Regions from separate parts of the Viridibacillus sp. FSL E2-0187 genome, predicted to be linked through region 2. Evidence: riboswitches for the same ligand, from Rfam matches in the RefSeq annotation. Region 2 holds a riboswitch; the other holds the start of a gene.

Region 1 (8,182 bases), 1.5 Mb from region 2:
TATATTCTTTCAAGAATGATTTGAATTCTTCTACGTTCGTATTTTTCGTTGCGAAAGGAATTTTTTCCGCTCCTTCAAATCGAATCTTTGGGGCTTTTGCTTGTTGTTCTTCTGTATATGGATTATTAATGTAAATACTTCCACCTGGTGTTACATCATTTTTATACCAGCTATCTTTATTAACTTGAGGTACCGTTATCTCATTTTTACCTGGTACTAGAACGACATCTCTTCTCCAATTTGCAAATGAACCTTCTTGTTGAGCAATAGATAGTTTAGGTAATGGTCCTGTTGCATCTGCATCAACATATACAGTAATCTTATCTCCTGGTTGAGCAGCGAAGCCAGTAGGCTGTAGATTGTTACCAAAGCCAAACTTCAAGTTTTGATTTGCATGTTTCACCATATCTCCACGTTGTTCTGCTTCAACGATAGTTCCTTTAACTTGTACTTCACCTTTTACAATAGATTTAGCTAAATCTAATCGTTCTTTTAGAATAGAATATAACGGGTGAGCTTTAGCTTCATTTTCTAATGCATTGATTTTATCTACACTATTGAATTCTGGCACTACCTTACTCATTGTTCCATCAGTGAAAATACTATTTACCTTATCTTCAATGGCATCTTCAGTATAGAAAGCTAATTCCGATAAAGTTGCCCAGTTTTGATTTGATTTCTTGAACTTAAATTTAACTCTTTTAAATTTAGTAGCGTCGAATTTAGCTTCAACTAATCCTTCTACCATATTATGTTTACCAGTTGTTACTAGTTGATATGTATCTCCTTTAGACGTTTGAGAAGCATAGATTTCAAACTCTTCAGCGAATCCTTTGCGATCAGATTTTCTTGCTCCATACATGATTCTATTTAATTCTACTGATTTTTTAAATTCAACTTCTACTTCATTTGTGAAATCATTTGAATTACTTCTATTTGTTTCCCAGTAAGTATCTAGGTTGCCATCGGCGGCATTCCCGATTACTTGACTAAGATACTGACCAGCATTATTGCGGATACTCTTAATATTTTCAATATCCATTCTAAATAACTTAGAATATTCCTCATTAGAATAATGCTCAAAAGGTTTTGTTTTAGCTTTAGTTGCTTCTATGTTTGATTCATTTATTAATACTAATGCATCTTCTATATCTTCTTTAAATTCATCATATAAAGGGTGAGATTGAACCCTTTTTTCTAGTGCTTCTAACTTTTCTACTGTATTAAACTCATCAGATACTTTATTATGGTTTTCATCAGTAAATAGTTTTTTCATATTATCTTTTACTTGGTCTTCTTTATAAAAACTAAATTCTGCTGCACTTGCCCAATCTTGATTGGCCTTTTTGAACACAAATTTAATTCTTTTGAATTCAGTTGGTTTAAATTGCATTTCAACAACATCACCAGTTGAACCTTTATATTGTCCAGGAGATACTAAAGTATAATCATCGCCTTCATCTGAAATAGAGCTATAAATTTCAAACTCTTCCGCGAACCCTTTACCTTTAGCACTGGTTTGTCTAGCCGCATAAACGATTCTATTTAATTCAGTCGATTCATTTAAATTGAATACTACCTCGTTAGTAAACTGTATAGTATTCGCTCTTCCAGTCTCCCAATGTGTATTCATATCTCCATCTATTGCTTTATTGATAGGAGAGCCCGTATAATTTCCACCGTTGTTTGTTATCGATTTTATGTTTGTATTCTCCATTTTGAAGACTTCATTATATTCACTTAAATTACTATTTCCATATAAATCGAATTTACTAACTGTAGCATTTTTTGCCTCATTGATCTTGCTTTCTATTGCCGTTTTATTAGCGCTCGTAATTGGTGCTGCTAAAACATTCATGGCACTCCCCGAATAACTTGCTAACAACGCAGTTGATGTTGCAATCGCAATTAATTTAGACATTTTCTTCGACATATGCTTTCTCCTCCAGATGAATAAAACCCTAAGAAGTTCATTAAAAAAAGCTACTCTTTAGAGAATAGCTAACTTTTGTTACGTCTAAGTAAAAATGATTAAGTCATTTTTATTAAACCCAACATAACAAAAAGTATAATGCACTCCTTGGCAACTGGCTGGCATAGTTATTCAACCTTAGCCCCTCTAGCTTTGCGTCCCTAAATTTCTATAGGTTTGCCTATTCAGTTTTTATATACCTAAAGTACCATGATAGATTATCTAACATCATGAATCATATGTATTGTTTTACATTAAATAAGTTCCATTTTATTATTCTTATACTAGTTATTAAAACCTAAAACTTATCACCTATTTATTGTATAGAGAATTAAAATATCATTTTTTATATCGTAAAAATTGCATGACTAGAACTTTACTGAAACAGTATTTTTTCTTATTTAGTAAAAATGTATTACACTAAATATTTTACCTTTAAATTTACTAACTATTCTACTATACATTCTTTACCGTATAAGAATATGCTCCTAAACGATTCATTATCATATAGTAGTTATGAGTATTAAACTTAACCCGTTTAAATTGCTAGTTTTCTTATAAATTCTTTAAATATCAATTGAGGGAGTTCCTTAATTAATTAAAAAAACTCAATTATTTTTCACCAAAAACAAAAACACCACTTCTAATGAAGTGGTGTTTTTGACATTATTCAGTTTTTGCATCGTTCACTTGATCAAATTGAATGCCGGTAATATGTACATTTACCTCTTGCGTTGCAAGTGATGTCATATTAAAGATAGCTTCACGAATCTGGGTTTGAACTTGCTGCGCTACTTTCGCAACAGATGCACCATATTGCACGAAGCAATATACATCTACGATTAAGCCCGCTTCAGTCCATTCGGTTTTAATACCTTTCCCATGAACCTTTTTACCGAATTTTTCTACTACGCCTGTAGCGAAGTTTCCTCTTGTACCAGAAACTCCTTCCACTTCTGTAGTAGCAATTCCTGCAATAACTTCAATAACTTCAGGCGCTACTTCAATCTTACCTAGCTCTTCCTTACCAGCAGGAGTGCTTTGAGGTAATGATTGTATAACTTTTTCAGCCATAGAATTCGCCCCTTTCTTATGAATTCATGACGTCATTTTCTTCAAGGAATTTCGTATTGAAATCACCTTTTTTGAATACTTCATGATCCATTAATTTAGCGTGGAAAGGAATTGTTGTTTGAATGCCTGGTCCTTCAACAATGAATTCACCTAATGCGCGTTTCATCTTAGCAATTGCTTCTTCACGTGTATCTGCATGTACAATCAATTTTGCAACCATTGAATCGTAGAACGGAGGAATACTATATCCTGGATACATAGCCGAGTCGATACGGACACCGTAACCACCAGGAGCTATATAATCTTCTACTTTACCCGGTGAAGGCATAAAGTTTTTAGATGGATTTTCAGCATTGATACGACATTCCATCGCCCAACCATTCACTTTCACATCTTCTTGTTTATACACTAATTTCTCGCCAGAAGCAATCTTAAGCTGTTGTTGAACAAGATCAATACCTGTAATCATTTCAGTTACTGGATGCTCTACTTGAATACGTGTATTCATTTCCATGAAATAAAACTTGTCTTCATGGTGGTCAAAGATGAATTCTACCGTACCAGCACCTCGGTATCCACAAGCTAACGCGGCTTTAACTGCAGCCTCACCCATCTCAGCACGACGTTCCTCAGAAAGTGCAGGAGAAGGAGCTTCTTCAACAAGTTTTTGCATACGACGTTGAACTGTACAATCACGTTCACCTAGGTGAATTGTATTGCCATAGTTGTCCGCTAGTATTTGGATTTCACAGTGACGGAAATCCTCGATGAATTTTTCTAAGTAAACGCCAGGGTTACCGAATGCTGCAGCCGCTTCTTTTTGAGTGATTTGAACACCTTTAATCAATTCTTCCTCAGTGCGTGCTACACGGATTCCTTTACCACCACCACCGGCAGTTGCTTTAATGATTACTGGGTAACCAATACCTTTCGCAACTTCGGCTGCTTCAGCTGCATCAGCAACAATACCAACTGAACCTGGAACTGTAGGTACTCCGGCTTTAATCATTGAGTCTTTTGCTATATCTTTAATACCCATCATTTTGATGGCATCTGAAGTTGGTCCAATGAAAGTAATACCCGCATCTTCACATGCTTCTGCAAAACTAGCATTCTCTGCTAAGAAGCCATATCCTGGGTGAATCCCATCACAGCCAGTTTTTTGAGCAACGCTTAGTATACTACTAATTTTCAAATAACTATCACTAGATAGCTTTGGTCCGATGCAATATGCTTCGTCAGCTAATTGAACGTGAAGTGCATCACGATCTGCTTCTGAATACACTGCTACAGACTGAATATCTAATTCTTTACAAGCGCGAATAATACGTACCGCGATTTCGCCACGGTTTGCTATTAATACTTTTTTCATTTAAATAGGCCTCCCTTAGTTCTCTTTTACTAGGAACAGAGGTTGACCATATTCAACTAAATCGCCGTCTTTAACAAGAATTTCAACGATTTCGCCACTAACTTCTGCTTCGATTTCATTAAATAACTTCATTGCTTCAACGATACATACTACTGCTTCTTCGCCTACTTTATCTCCAACTTTTACGAAAGCTGGTGATTCAGGGTTTGGAGCTTGATAGAAAGTTCCTACCATTGGTGAAGTGATTTTATATAATGATGCATCAACTGCTGGCGCTGCTTGTACTGCTTCAGCTACTGCAGGTGCTGCTACTGGTGCTGCTGGAGCCGCAATTGGTGCTGGCGCTGCAACTGGAGCTACTTTAACTACTGGCGCTTCAGTTACAACTGCCACACCACTATGTTTTTTAAGTTTAACTTTTGTATCTGCTACCTCATAAACAAACTCGTCAATTGAAGATGAGTCTACTAATTTAATAATTTCTCGAATTTCCTGAATTTTCAACATAAATTACTCCCCTTTAGTGAAATATAATACACTACTTATTCTATCGTGTTTTGGGGTTTTTTTAAATAGATAATTGAAAATAGGAATTATTCAAGACAATATCGTTATTTTTTCGTTAAAAAGACTCAGATTTAAAATCCACTACTATTTTACCAGCTGTAGGTACCTCTTTTTTAACCGTGTATACGATTTCATCTGCTTTTGATTTTGATAGTTCAGCAGACTGTACTGTTACACGAATTTGATCATCTTCAGCTCGTACAAATGCATCTGAATATCCTAAAGTTTTAATAAGCAATTCTAACATCGCTTCATTAGATTCTTTCTTTACAATAACATCCATGTCGTTAAATGCTTCATTCTTTTCTTCAGCAGTATACTTTTCCGAAGCTATTTTTTGCGTAAGAGTTGCTTTCAATTGACTACGTTCATTTAGTAGCTCCATACGCATTTCTTCAAACAAGTCACTTTGTGCTGTAACAGGTGTTTTATCATTGCCTGTTAGTTTAGCAATATCATCAACTGCGGTACCATTTAAAGTACTATCTGAGAAGATTTTAAGACCATTAAATGGTTGTGCTGGATTCATAAGATAGTACACTGAAATGACTGCTGCTAAACTCAATAATGTTAAAAACCAAACTGCTCTCTTTTTTACTCTCATTTTATTTCCCCTCTCTTTTCCATAGGCATTACAACAATTCTGTGTGCCGGAATTTCCAGCACTTTTGTCAGCGTAGTTACTAATTCATTCTTTACAGCGATGTCATTCGCTCCTTCCGCAACAACTAATACTCCAGTTACTTGCCCGCTTTCTTGTCCAGTTGTATTAGACCAGCTGAAATAATTCTCTAAGGATGAAGATTCTTTTTTTACATCTTGTGCCGTTTGTCCACCTGAATAAAAATAGAGCTCCACTTTCCCAACTTTGTCAATCCTAGATAAAATGACTGCTAGTTGTTCCGCTTCATTAGTAGATACATTTTCTCCTTTAGACGATGTTTTCATAGGATTTTCATTATTGTATGAAAACATGGCCACAATAATGATGACAATTGCCATCAATATTCCTACATAGTAAATTGACGTTTTTTTCATATTCTGCACCGCCCGAGCTAGTCATCCCCCTCTTCACGTCTTTCCTGTTATCTACATCATTGTATGAAGCATAACTCTAATCTATGAGATACTAATGCCAAAAATTAAAAACAAACTTTAAAATCCATATTGCAACGATTATTTTCAATAGAATAACCCACTCTTCCGGGTCTTCCAGTAGTAAACTTACAATTTTTCCAACGAATATAATGACCACTAAACCAAGTAAAAATGCTTCCACAACCCCAATCCTATCCTTCTTGTATTTGTAGTTTCAGAAGTATAACGGCTAATATCGCTGTAAAAAAGAAGGCAAATGCGATAATAAAAGATACTGCACATAAAACAAATAGTGTTTTGCCTATATCATCTAAAAAACTCGCAATATCTTTATCAGAGAAAGGTTCCATCAATGCGGCCAGGAAACGAAAACTTAATCCTGTCATTAAAATTTTTAATGTCGGGATAATAGCAGCAGTAAATATACCTATCATTAAGCCTGTACTTGTTACCGTTGCAGTAGTTGATGAATATTTTCTAAATGTACTTAAACTCTCAGTTATAAAAGAACCTATAAACGGAATGTTTTGCTGGATCATTTTTTTCAATGGCCCGAGTGCTGCTCCGGTAAAAGATACTGACACAACACTATTCATTACTAGAAACATCGAATAGCACATGACTGTAGCAGAAACGACGCTTAATACAAGTACGCGTATAAAGTCAGCCATTCGTGCAAAAGATATTTCTGGCATGAACCGAGATAGGAAATCAAAAATCAAAGATGCCGTCAACAGAGGGATTAACCATCTCCCAGTTAAAAACACAGCAAATTGAATGAGTAGTAATAGCATAGGATGCCACGCCATTAATGACATAGCGCCTGCTGAGATGGCCATCGCAGACATTAATATTGGATATAGGGCACTAAAGAATGCAATCATATTCTCAGATAATGCCTGCATCATAGTAAATGATTGATAAACTGGCTTTAATGTCGTAGTAAGTATAGCGATAAAAAAGAAAATCCTTGTCCACTCTTTAAATTGAGGCATTATAAAGTTTAATATTAAAAAGAGTATTCCGTAAAAAAGTAATGAAACGAGAGTAAATAACGTGTCCTTGAAGGGGGCGACCAAAATCTCCTGTAACCAGTCCAATCTTGCCCTCCTGTCTTTTTTTGACGTTTATCCAAAAATTTCTTCTTCTATTAAATTGAGTTTGTCCATAAAAATGACAACCTTCATCTACTACGGTTCTATCAAACGTTGCCAAATTGAAAATAATTCAATTATCTCTTTTAACCAAAGAGATAAAATAACAAGCTTTACCGCTGTATGTGATAAAAAGGCAAGTGATTCATAATCCTGGTCGCTTAAATGTTGTGACACGGCCGTTGAAACGAAATATATAAATGCACTGCCTAGAATGAGCGATAAATAAGGGATTTCAACTGGAAATGCATGCAATAACCTTTGAAGAAACGGGATGAATAAACGCATAATTAAAAAGCTCATTAATAAGAAAAAAAACACCGTATAAAAGACACGATGCAGAGTAGGAATTGCCATTTGAATGAACATTAAAAGAATAAGCATAATCACAGCGTAAAATAATATCGTCATAAGTTCAGGTAGCCGTTAACCATTGGAAGAAGGTGAGAATTTCATCAAAGAACAAACGTAAAAAATGTAGCAATTCCGCTGCGATATACATGTAGGCTAGAAAATAAAGAAAAAAAGAAAATTCCTTTTTACCGGTTTGCTCAAAGAAGATATGTAAAAGCGCAATCACAAGTCCAATACCGGCGATGCGTAGAATGTCTTGAAGTTCCGTAGCTGCCCCTCCTCTTGTATAATCTAATCTATGCAATGTTAGAGTGAGTTATGATTTCCAATCATACAAACATCGGATTTTTAAAAAAACGACCCCTATAGCATAAGCTATAGGGGTCGTTTATAAAGAATGAATTAATTATCCACGAGAAACGTAAGTGCCTTCTTCAGTGTTAATAACTAATTTGTCACCAACATTAACAAAGAATGGTACTTGTACAACTAATCCAGTTTGAAGTGTTGCTGGTTTAGAGCCGCCTGAAGCCGTATCACCTTTAATACCTGGTTCAGTATCAACTACTTCTAGAACAACTGTATTTGGAA
Region 2 (8,182 bases):
GAAACCCTTGTCCTAAACCTTTCAGTTTACCTCTTTAGGCTCTAATAATTAAATTTTCACTACTTCTTGTTTTAATAAAATATTCTTGGTGTTCTTTTAGAAATCCAACATAACGTTCGACTTCTTCTATTGTTGTGTATGGCGAGATCGCAAAAAATTTATGTGCATATACGGATATACGTTTGTTTGAGTTTACTGCTTCCACGAGACGCTGCTTTTTTGTATTACCAAAGAAGACAGTATCTCGTTCTTCACCAATTACCTCTGCAAACTCGTCATTGAATTGATTGATTTCCATTATTTCTTCTAAGGTTAAAAGTCCGTTCAATTCATCATTCCATTTTGTATTTTCAGGATAAAAACGGAATGTTGTAATCGGCGAAACTTCATTCGTGATCACCATATTCGGAACTTCTTTTATTAACATCTCTCTAAATGTAATATTGACACGAATATAGTTGGCTAAAAGCTCTTGATAGCCTTCAATTCCAAATGCTAATAAAGACGCATAAATCGTCAAAGCACTTCCCATTCGCGAGCATTCGAGCGTGTAGCCTGTATGATAGCTACCATAACCGCGATTCCCTACATACGGCGTTTCCTCTGCATCTAAATCAACATACTTAAGATACTCTCTATTTTTGATTAAAAATAAACTCGTGATGTATGGCGTTTGTCCAAGCTTATGGAAATCAAAGACCATACTATCTGCTAGCTTGATATGTTTGAACTTATGTTGATAGGATTTCAATACCTCATTAACATTGTCTTCAAATCGAAGAGGATTGCTTTCAAAGTCATAATTATTAAAGAAAGTATACATGCCCCCCATAGCAGAGTCTGCATGAATATAGATTGGATATATGTCATTTGTGCGTTCCAATTCTTCCGCTATCCGCTTAATTCCCTCGATGTCATCAACCCCAAATGTATCAGTAGTTCCCATTGTGGCAAGGACATAAAGAGGGATGCCTCCTTTTGCAATAACATACTCCATTTTTTCTTTTAAATCTTCTAGATTCATAGAATGATCAGCATTAGCTTTCACACGAATCATGTTTTCTACGCCAATCCCAGTTGCTTCTACAGATTTATACAGACTATAGTGTGATAGCTCCGAACAGAAGCAATAGAGATTTTGTGGTACACCATTTTGATTAGAGGACGGCGCGTAACGGGCAATGGCAAGACGTAAAGAGTTAAAGACAGCCCCTTGTCCTCCCCAAGTTGTATATCCAGCACTGATGCTTGCATCGTATCCTATAAGTTTGGATAGCATACTAGTTATTTCGACTTCTGCTGTAGCTGCTGCTGGGCCTTCCACATCCCAAATATTGTTCCCATTGACTAGCACCATTACTAAATTTCCGATAATACTAGCGATATTCGGAAGGGGTGCTGCATTGGCTACATAGTTTCGATTGACGAACCGGTGTCCTTCTACCAATTTTAGAAGCTCTTGAATCACTTCCTCCATCGGCACACCCGTTTTCGGAACATCTGCATTTTGAATGATACGATTATAGTAATCCTCTGTGTATTCGGGCATTTCACCTAGCGTGAGTTTGTTAGGATCCTTTAATTCATCTATTTTTGTTAAAATCGTCCGAAAGTAGGACAATATTTCCTCTCTTTGAAAGTCATTCCCGTCCATACTAGGAAACAATTTTTGTACTTTCTTCATTATTTTAGCTCCTTGATGTTTTTACTAGTAGTAGTTTTATTTTTTAAAAACTAGAATCCATTCGGATAGATCTGTTGCATAAAAAACCGACGATGATAGCAATTTGAATTACATATTTTAAGAAAAAATAACAATTGTAAAAGAATATATATCCTATATTCGATAATTGCCCCGTATAAAAAAGAAGCTTTCCACAAGTTGGATCAACCTATGAGAAGCACTCTTTTATTTATCAGCCAGCAAGGTAACTATATTTATACTGCTATATTGACCATATTTTCAGCATCTTGACCCACTTTAGCTTCCGCAGTTTCTAAACCATGATTTCATGTTTATAATAATTTGTCTAAATCATTTTTTAACTCTACAAGATTTTTTGCTTCCTGAACAAGTTTTTCCATTGTTTGTAGTTCATCATCACTAATCTCTATTAGTTCCTCGAACATTTCTACAGATTCTCGAGAGATAGAAGCAATTTCAACAATTGTTGCCATTATCTGCTGAGAAGCAGAAGATAATTCTTCTGTACTTGCTGAAGAATATTCATTATTTTCAGCAATGATCTTTGTAGTAGATAGAATCTCATCAAACATGGTTCCAACCTCTACAATGTTCGCATTTGTATCTTTAAATTCTTCTGTTCCCTGTTGCATTGACTTGACAACTTTTTCAGTTTCTTCTTGTATATTCTTTACAATATTTGATACTTCAGAAGAAGACTGGCGTGATTGTTCGGCCAATTTTCTAACCTCATCAGCAACAACCGCAAATCCTTTACCATGTTCCCCCGCACGCGCAGCTTCTATTGCTGCATTCAATGCCAATAAATTGATTTGTTCTGCAATCCCTGAAATCACTTTTACAATAGTGCCGATTTCGTGAGATTTTTCTCCGAGTTTATTTATTGCATCAAATGTTGTATTTACCGTTTGATTAAACTGTTCCATTTTTTCTAAGGAATCTTTTAACTTCTCGTTTCCTTCTTGTGTCAATTCTAAAGTTGTATTCGATTGTTCTGAAATTTGACTTGATCTCACTGAAAGATCTTCGACAGCCTGTGCCATTTCTTCCATAGATTCAGCACTTTCTTCTGTGGCTACTAATTGTTTCTGTAATCCTCTACCTACCTCATCAATAGCCGCTCTAACAATATCGCCTTTCTCAGAAGCATATTCACCGATTTCAGCGAGATTTTCTCCTTTTTCATGTACATTTTTTGAAAATGACAAAATTCTTTTCCTTGTACTGCTGAAAAAATCAATTAGTTGGTTAAACACAGCATGATTAGAACTTCTTTCATCAACTTTGTTTGTAATATTACCTGCTGATATTTCTTTCATTCCATTTATTATTTCTTTATTAATATGAAGATGATGTTTTAGTGAAAAATAACGGTAAGCAAAATACACCGCTACCCCCACTAAGATAACAATTATTCCTAGCATAATGGCATCCATGATAAATATATCTCCTAACTCCTATTAATTATGAATATTTTAAAGCTCTTTTATAAGGATATATGTTCCATCCGCTACATTTTCAGGAATACCATTCAACTTACTATTATCGCTATATTTATGAACAATATAATTTCCTTCTATATCTTCATATTTTTTCATATTATGATATTTTTCCATTACACGTATTGACTTCGGGTTTGTTGCTTCACCTAAAACAGCCTTCACACCTTGTGATGATGCCTTTGTTAACAAACTATTTCCTAATTGCTGAATAATTTCGTGACGGCCATGTTCAGCTGTCACTCCTAACATGAATAGGTGTAAAAATTCTCCGTATTTAATTTCTTTTCCGTTTCGTTTTTTATAATCTTCCATGAAACGTTTATCTACATCCTCCAGAACACGCAGAATTACATTCATATCAGAAAAAGAACCTTCAAATATATCTTCTCCGATAATCTCTGGTGCATTTATATCTCCAGCAAGCGCACCAACAACATTATTATTAATATCCAGAGCGACAGCGCAATATCCCTGCTCTATTGTGGAGTCTAAATAATCTTTGGTAAAATGATAAAAATCTTCATAACTGATATTTAATTGACCTACCATCGGTTCCTGAACCCATTTTCCTGAAACATCCAGTCCAATAAATGAGCGAGCTAGACACTCAGCTGCTTTCTGAATTAATGCTGTTTGATCCTTCGTTATAATTTCATATGTATACAATTCTTGTGTTATTAGCATTTATTGATCTCCCTTTCGAATTAAAAAATAAAAACTCCGTTTCTATTTGACCTAACATTACATAGGATGATTTACTTTATCGATAAATGTACCTGTGAACTTAATTCTTTCAAGTGCATTCCTAATTTGTACTTGAGCAATTTTAGATGAAGGTTTTACTACAAGGATATCCTTAAATCCTAAGCTAGAATAAAATTGCATCGTTTGCTCCAACTGCGGTACAACTTTTGATGGGACAGTTGTTTGGTGAGTTCCATCGACAACAAACGTATATTCTTGTCTTGATACTTTATTAATCGTATCCTGTAAATCTATCATATAACCTTCTGCATCTTCCTCTTTCATTAATCCATGCACCTGTACATGAACTTCCTTCGAGTCCTTATTAATTGCCATTTTATATTTCTTTTTATCTACGACTATCATCTTTTAACCTCCCTATTCTCTATAATCTGTAATACTTCATTGTTGACATTTGCACGTTCTTTTCGTATGAATGTTATAAATAAAAGCTATCCCAGATATAGATAAGGATAGCCAAAAAAACGTTTTATTCTTGGCGACCCGACTATCATTATCCAAGAGGATTTTAGACTCGTAGCTTTGCGTCCTTACCTTTCGATAAGTTTGCCTTTTCAATTGTAAAAGATAGTACTAATATCATGCTCATATATTACTATAACATTATATATTACTTGTCATTTTTTGTCGAACTAGAATTTTTCTTGCTTTACTTACGAAAGAGTCTGCTCCACAGTAAGGCCCGATTTCTAAACTGTAATCAAATAAATGATGTTAAATGGAAATTAACATCATAATTTAAATTATAGAATTAACTTTCGTTAATAACTAAAAGGGAAATATGCAGATAATAAAAAAGATTTTGTTATGGCTATAATAAACAAAATATTATTATTGCCTTTTTCAATTTACAGGTACGATAGTTAAATAAGAATTAAACAAAATATAAGAGCCTTACTACAATAAAATGTAGCAAGGCTCTCATACTTTTATATTAAAATTAAATAAATTTATTATCACTTTACGGTCGACTTAAAACAAATTTGTACTGTTTGAAATACAGTCGAGATATTTTTTAGCTGTTGTTTTACTAATGTACTTTTTAATTTGCTGTTCTCCATCTATTGGAGCGAATGCTATGGGGACAGCATTCAATTGATATTTTTCTTGTATTGCTAATTCAAGGTTAAAAGTCTAATCTCTAGGATCGTTAATAACGATGTTCACGTAATTTTTTTCTTTGGCGTTCTTCAATAACTTCGAAACAGTAGGTCTAGACAGATCGAGAGCTTTAGCGATTTCACCTTGAGTCTTATCTAAATCGTAATACATCTTTGCTACATCTACACTAAGTAAATCTTTATCATTGAACATAATTTGCTCCTTTAATGGACTGGTTATAAAAATGATATGCTTTTTCAATGTAAGTCAGATAAATACCTTCATAGTATGGGGTGCCCATTGCCGTTGGAAATGCAGTATGAGGCGTTTCGGAAATCAAAATTACAAGGAAGATTTAATTTCATTATAATGGCGATCTCAATTTGGAAAATACAATTCATGAAGTTATTGTATATACCTTTAAAAGTATACTTACTCGACTGTTCTATTAGTTGAAATATTAAATTTTTGTAGACCATCAGACCTAAGACTATAAGAAACTACTTTTTTCTTCCACTGCTTAACTACATCAACGTGATTATCGGGATTATAAACAAAGAAATTAACATCTTTTTTGCCCTTTTTCAAGTTGATGACAAATGGAGTTACATCAGTCTCTGGATATAGAAATAATTTTTCATTACCTGGAAATATATAATGTTTTTTTAAAAAGTTAGCTTCATTAAAATACTCAATAAATCTAATTTTTTCTTCCTCTTCTAAATTCTTTCCGTTAAATGTTACAGTGACATCTTCTGAATCAAGTTTTTGATGAAGTTCGAATTTATCTAAAAACCATGCCACAAGTGCATTTGGAGGACTCATTAACAATTTAAAAAAAATCCCAATCACTATCATAATAGCAACTGTCCATGTCATATTATATCAGCTCCTTCAATAATAATATCTGGTTACTATAGACCTTTATTTTAATAGTATACTATTAAAAAATAGTAATTTACAAACAAAGGTTTTTTTATAAACAACGTAAAAAACATCCGGTAGCCCTTTGTATACAAATGTTAAATTGTAAATCAATTCACATTCATAGCCACAAATAATTATTAATTAGCCTTTAAGATGTTTCATTAACTACCTCTCAATAATAAAGGATTTATTTTTTAAATAACCATCCAATTGGATTGTTTTTTGACCATCCATTTATCTTAGGAATAAAATTCAAAATTAAAGTTATTAACAAATTTTCTTAGAATATAAAAGATGCTTTTCCAGAAGGAAATGTTTACAAACAATTAAGAGCTTCTGCAAACCTTTTGATTCCTTCATCAATCAAACCTTCATCTTCTCTTGCGAAAGTAAAACGAACATATCCATTTCTAGATCCCATTGTAGAACCAGGAACATAAATGACCCCTCTTTTAATTGATTCTTCAAGTAATTGGATTTCATTGAAATTTTTAAGTATTTTACACCAAATATGAATTCCACCTTGAGGAATAGAATATTCCACCTGGCCATTTAAATAAATATCAAGGCTTTTTATAATTCTATCTCTCCTTTTTTCTAACTCCTTAATTAAACTTTTTATATGAAAATTGAAATTTTCTGATTCTAAAAAATCATTCGCTATCCATTGTGTATAGATAGAATGTCCAAAGTCTATTTGCTGCTTTGCATCGGATAATCTTTCAATCACCGATGTTGGGCCAATAATCCACCCTATTCTTAATCCTGAGGCAACAATTTTGGACAAAGAACTAATGTATAATACGTTTCCGTTCTTATCCATTGATTTAAGGGTAGGTATTTTATCTCCTGAAAAAGCTGTTAAACTATAAGGATCATCTTCAACTACTGGAATCCCAAGCTTTGAGGATATATCTAAAATAGCTTCTCTTTTTTTTACATTCATTAAAGAACCTGTTGGATTTTGAAAATCTGGATTTAAAAAAATCATTTTAATCCGGTGTTTTTTATATAATGACTGCAAATCTTCAGGATTAATTCCATCCCTATCGACTCGTAGATAATGTATTTGTATACCTGCTGATTTAAAAATCGGAAGATTATAATTGTAAGAAGGATCTTCAATTGCTATTGCATCTCCAGGCTTTAACAAACATTGTACAATTAAATGTAATGCTTGTTGCGCTCCTGATGTTATAAGTATTGAAGAAGGATTAGTTTCAATTCCCCGACTTTTATTTATGTGTTTTGTAAGGGTTTTTCTTAGGATTTCATTCCCCTGTGGATGATCGTATCCTAAGCTTCCAATTAAAGAGCGAGTTGAGGTTATCTCACTTAAAAAGCTTTTTGGGAAAAGTTCTTCTGACAATTCACCTGCAGCCAAATTAATTAAATTATGTTCAACAGCTTCTTTTCTTATTTTTTGTGTTACAGGTAGATTAGGTAAAAAAGAACCCGCCTCAATATACCTATTCCAGCTAGGAATCCTTTTTTTTGTTATACCCCATATATCTTTACTAATGGTAGTACCACTTCCTCTATTTCTTTCAATTAGACCAATCGACTCTAATTCGTCATATGCATTAACCACAGTACTTCTATTTATCTCTAGAATATTCGCTAAACTTCTCTCTGATGGCAATGGTTTATCAGGTGGAAATGTACCATCTGCAATTCCCTTTTCAATATATTCTGCGAGTTGTTTATAGATAGCTTTTTTTGCTTTTCTATCAGGTTTCCAATCCAAATATACTCACCTCATTATTTCTACTAAACTTGCTTAAATTCGCCATTTATCTTTTACTCATTTTCATATAAGAACACTGATTTGATGCCTATTTATTTCAATTAAATTATACTAAAAATTTTTTTCTAGTTTTATTATAGTTTTAGAACATTTTGTGTTATATTTTAAAACTTCTAGTGTTTAAAATTTTGTGCAACTAGTATAAAAATCAATTGTGAATCCAAACCCATACAAACCTATAGTAGCCTAAAATAGTTCAAAGAATAATTAAAAGGGTTTTGTTTATGAAAAAAGATGTATCATTTTAATCAATCTTACTGAATGTGATCCATTGTTAGTTTTGGATCCAAAAGAACCTCAAGCTTAAAGACAAGCTAAAGACATTATGCTATCGATAGGGATTATGTCCTTTATCATTCTTATTATTTTAGCTAA

What was found. Region 2 has a riboswitch for cyclic di-GMP ahead of MHH85_RS12185 (hypothetical protein). Riboswitches for the same ligand answer to the same signal wherever they lie in the genome.
Region 1: it holds a riboswitch for cyclic di-GMP, as region 2 does, so the genes downstream of both, MHH85_RS04705 (NPCBM/NEW2 domain-containing protein) here and MHH85_RS12185 (hypothetical protein) in region 2, are expected to answer to the same signal.

Annotation. Positions count from the first base shown of each region.
Region 1 is NZ_JBBOVG010000001.1:967,937-976,118, reverse strand. It holds gene MHH85_RS04705 (NPCBM/NEW2 domain-containing protein) at 1-1,933, opposite strand, end outside; cyclic di-GMP riboswitch class I at 2,080-2,164, opposite strand; gene MHH85_RS04700 (Asp23/Gls24 family envelope stress response protein) at 2,639-3,046, opposite strand; gene accC (acetyl-CoA carboxylase biotin carboxylase subunit) at 3,063-4,418, opposite strand; gene accB (acetyl-CoA carboxylase biotin carboxyl carrier protein) at 4,434-4,925, opposite strand; gene MHH85_RS04685 (SpoIIIAH-like family protein) at 5,041-5,589, opposite strand; gene MHH85_RS04680 (hypothetical protein) at 5,586-6,023, opposite strand; gene MHH85_RS04675 (stage III sporulation protein AE) at 6,275-7,183, opposite strand; gene MHH85_RS04670 (hypothetical protein) at 7,274-7,525, opposite strand; gene MHH85_RS04665 (SpoIIIAC/SpoIIIAD family protein) at 7,653-7,895, opposite strand; gene efp (elongation factor P) at 7,998-8,182, opposite strand, start outside.
Region 2 is NZ_JBBOVG010000001.1:2,480,106-2,488,287, forward strand. It holds gene MHH85_RS12170 (pyridoxal phosphate-dependent decarboxylase family protein) at 35-1,684, opposite strand; gene MHH85_RS12175 (methyl-accepting chemotaxis protein) at 2,017-3,141, opposite strand; gene MHH85_RS12180 (hypothetical protein) at 3,181-3,891, opposite strand; gene MHH85_RS12185 (hypothetical protein) at 3,949-4,317, opposite strand; cyclic di-GMP riboswitch class I at 4,447-4,533, opposite strand; gene MHH85_RS12190 (MarR family transcriptional regulator) at 5,107-5,286, opposite strand; gene MHH85_RS12195 (YfmQ family protein) at 5,506-5,952, opposite strand; gene pdxR (MocR-like pyridoxine biosynthesis transcription factor PdxR) at 6,317-7,747, opposite strand.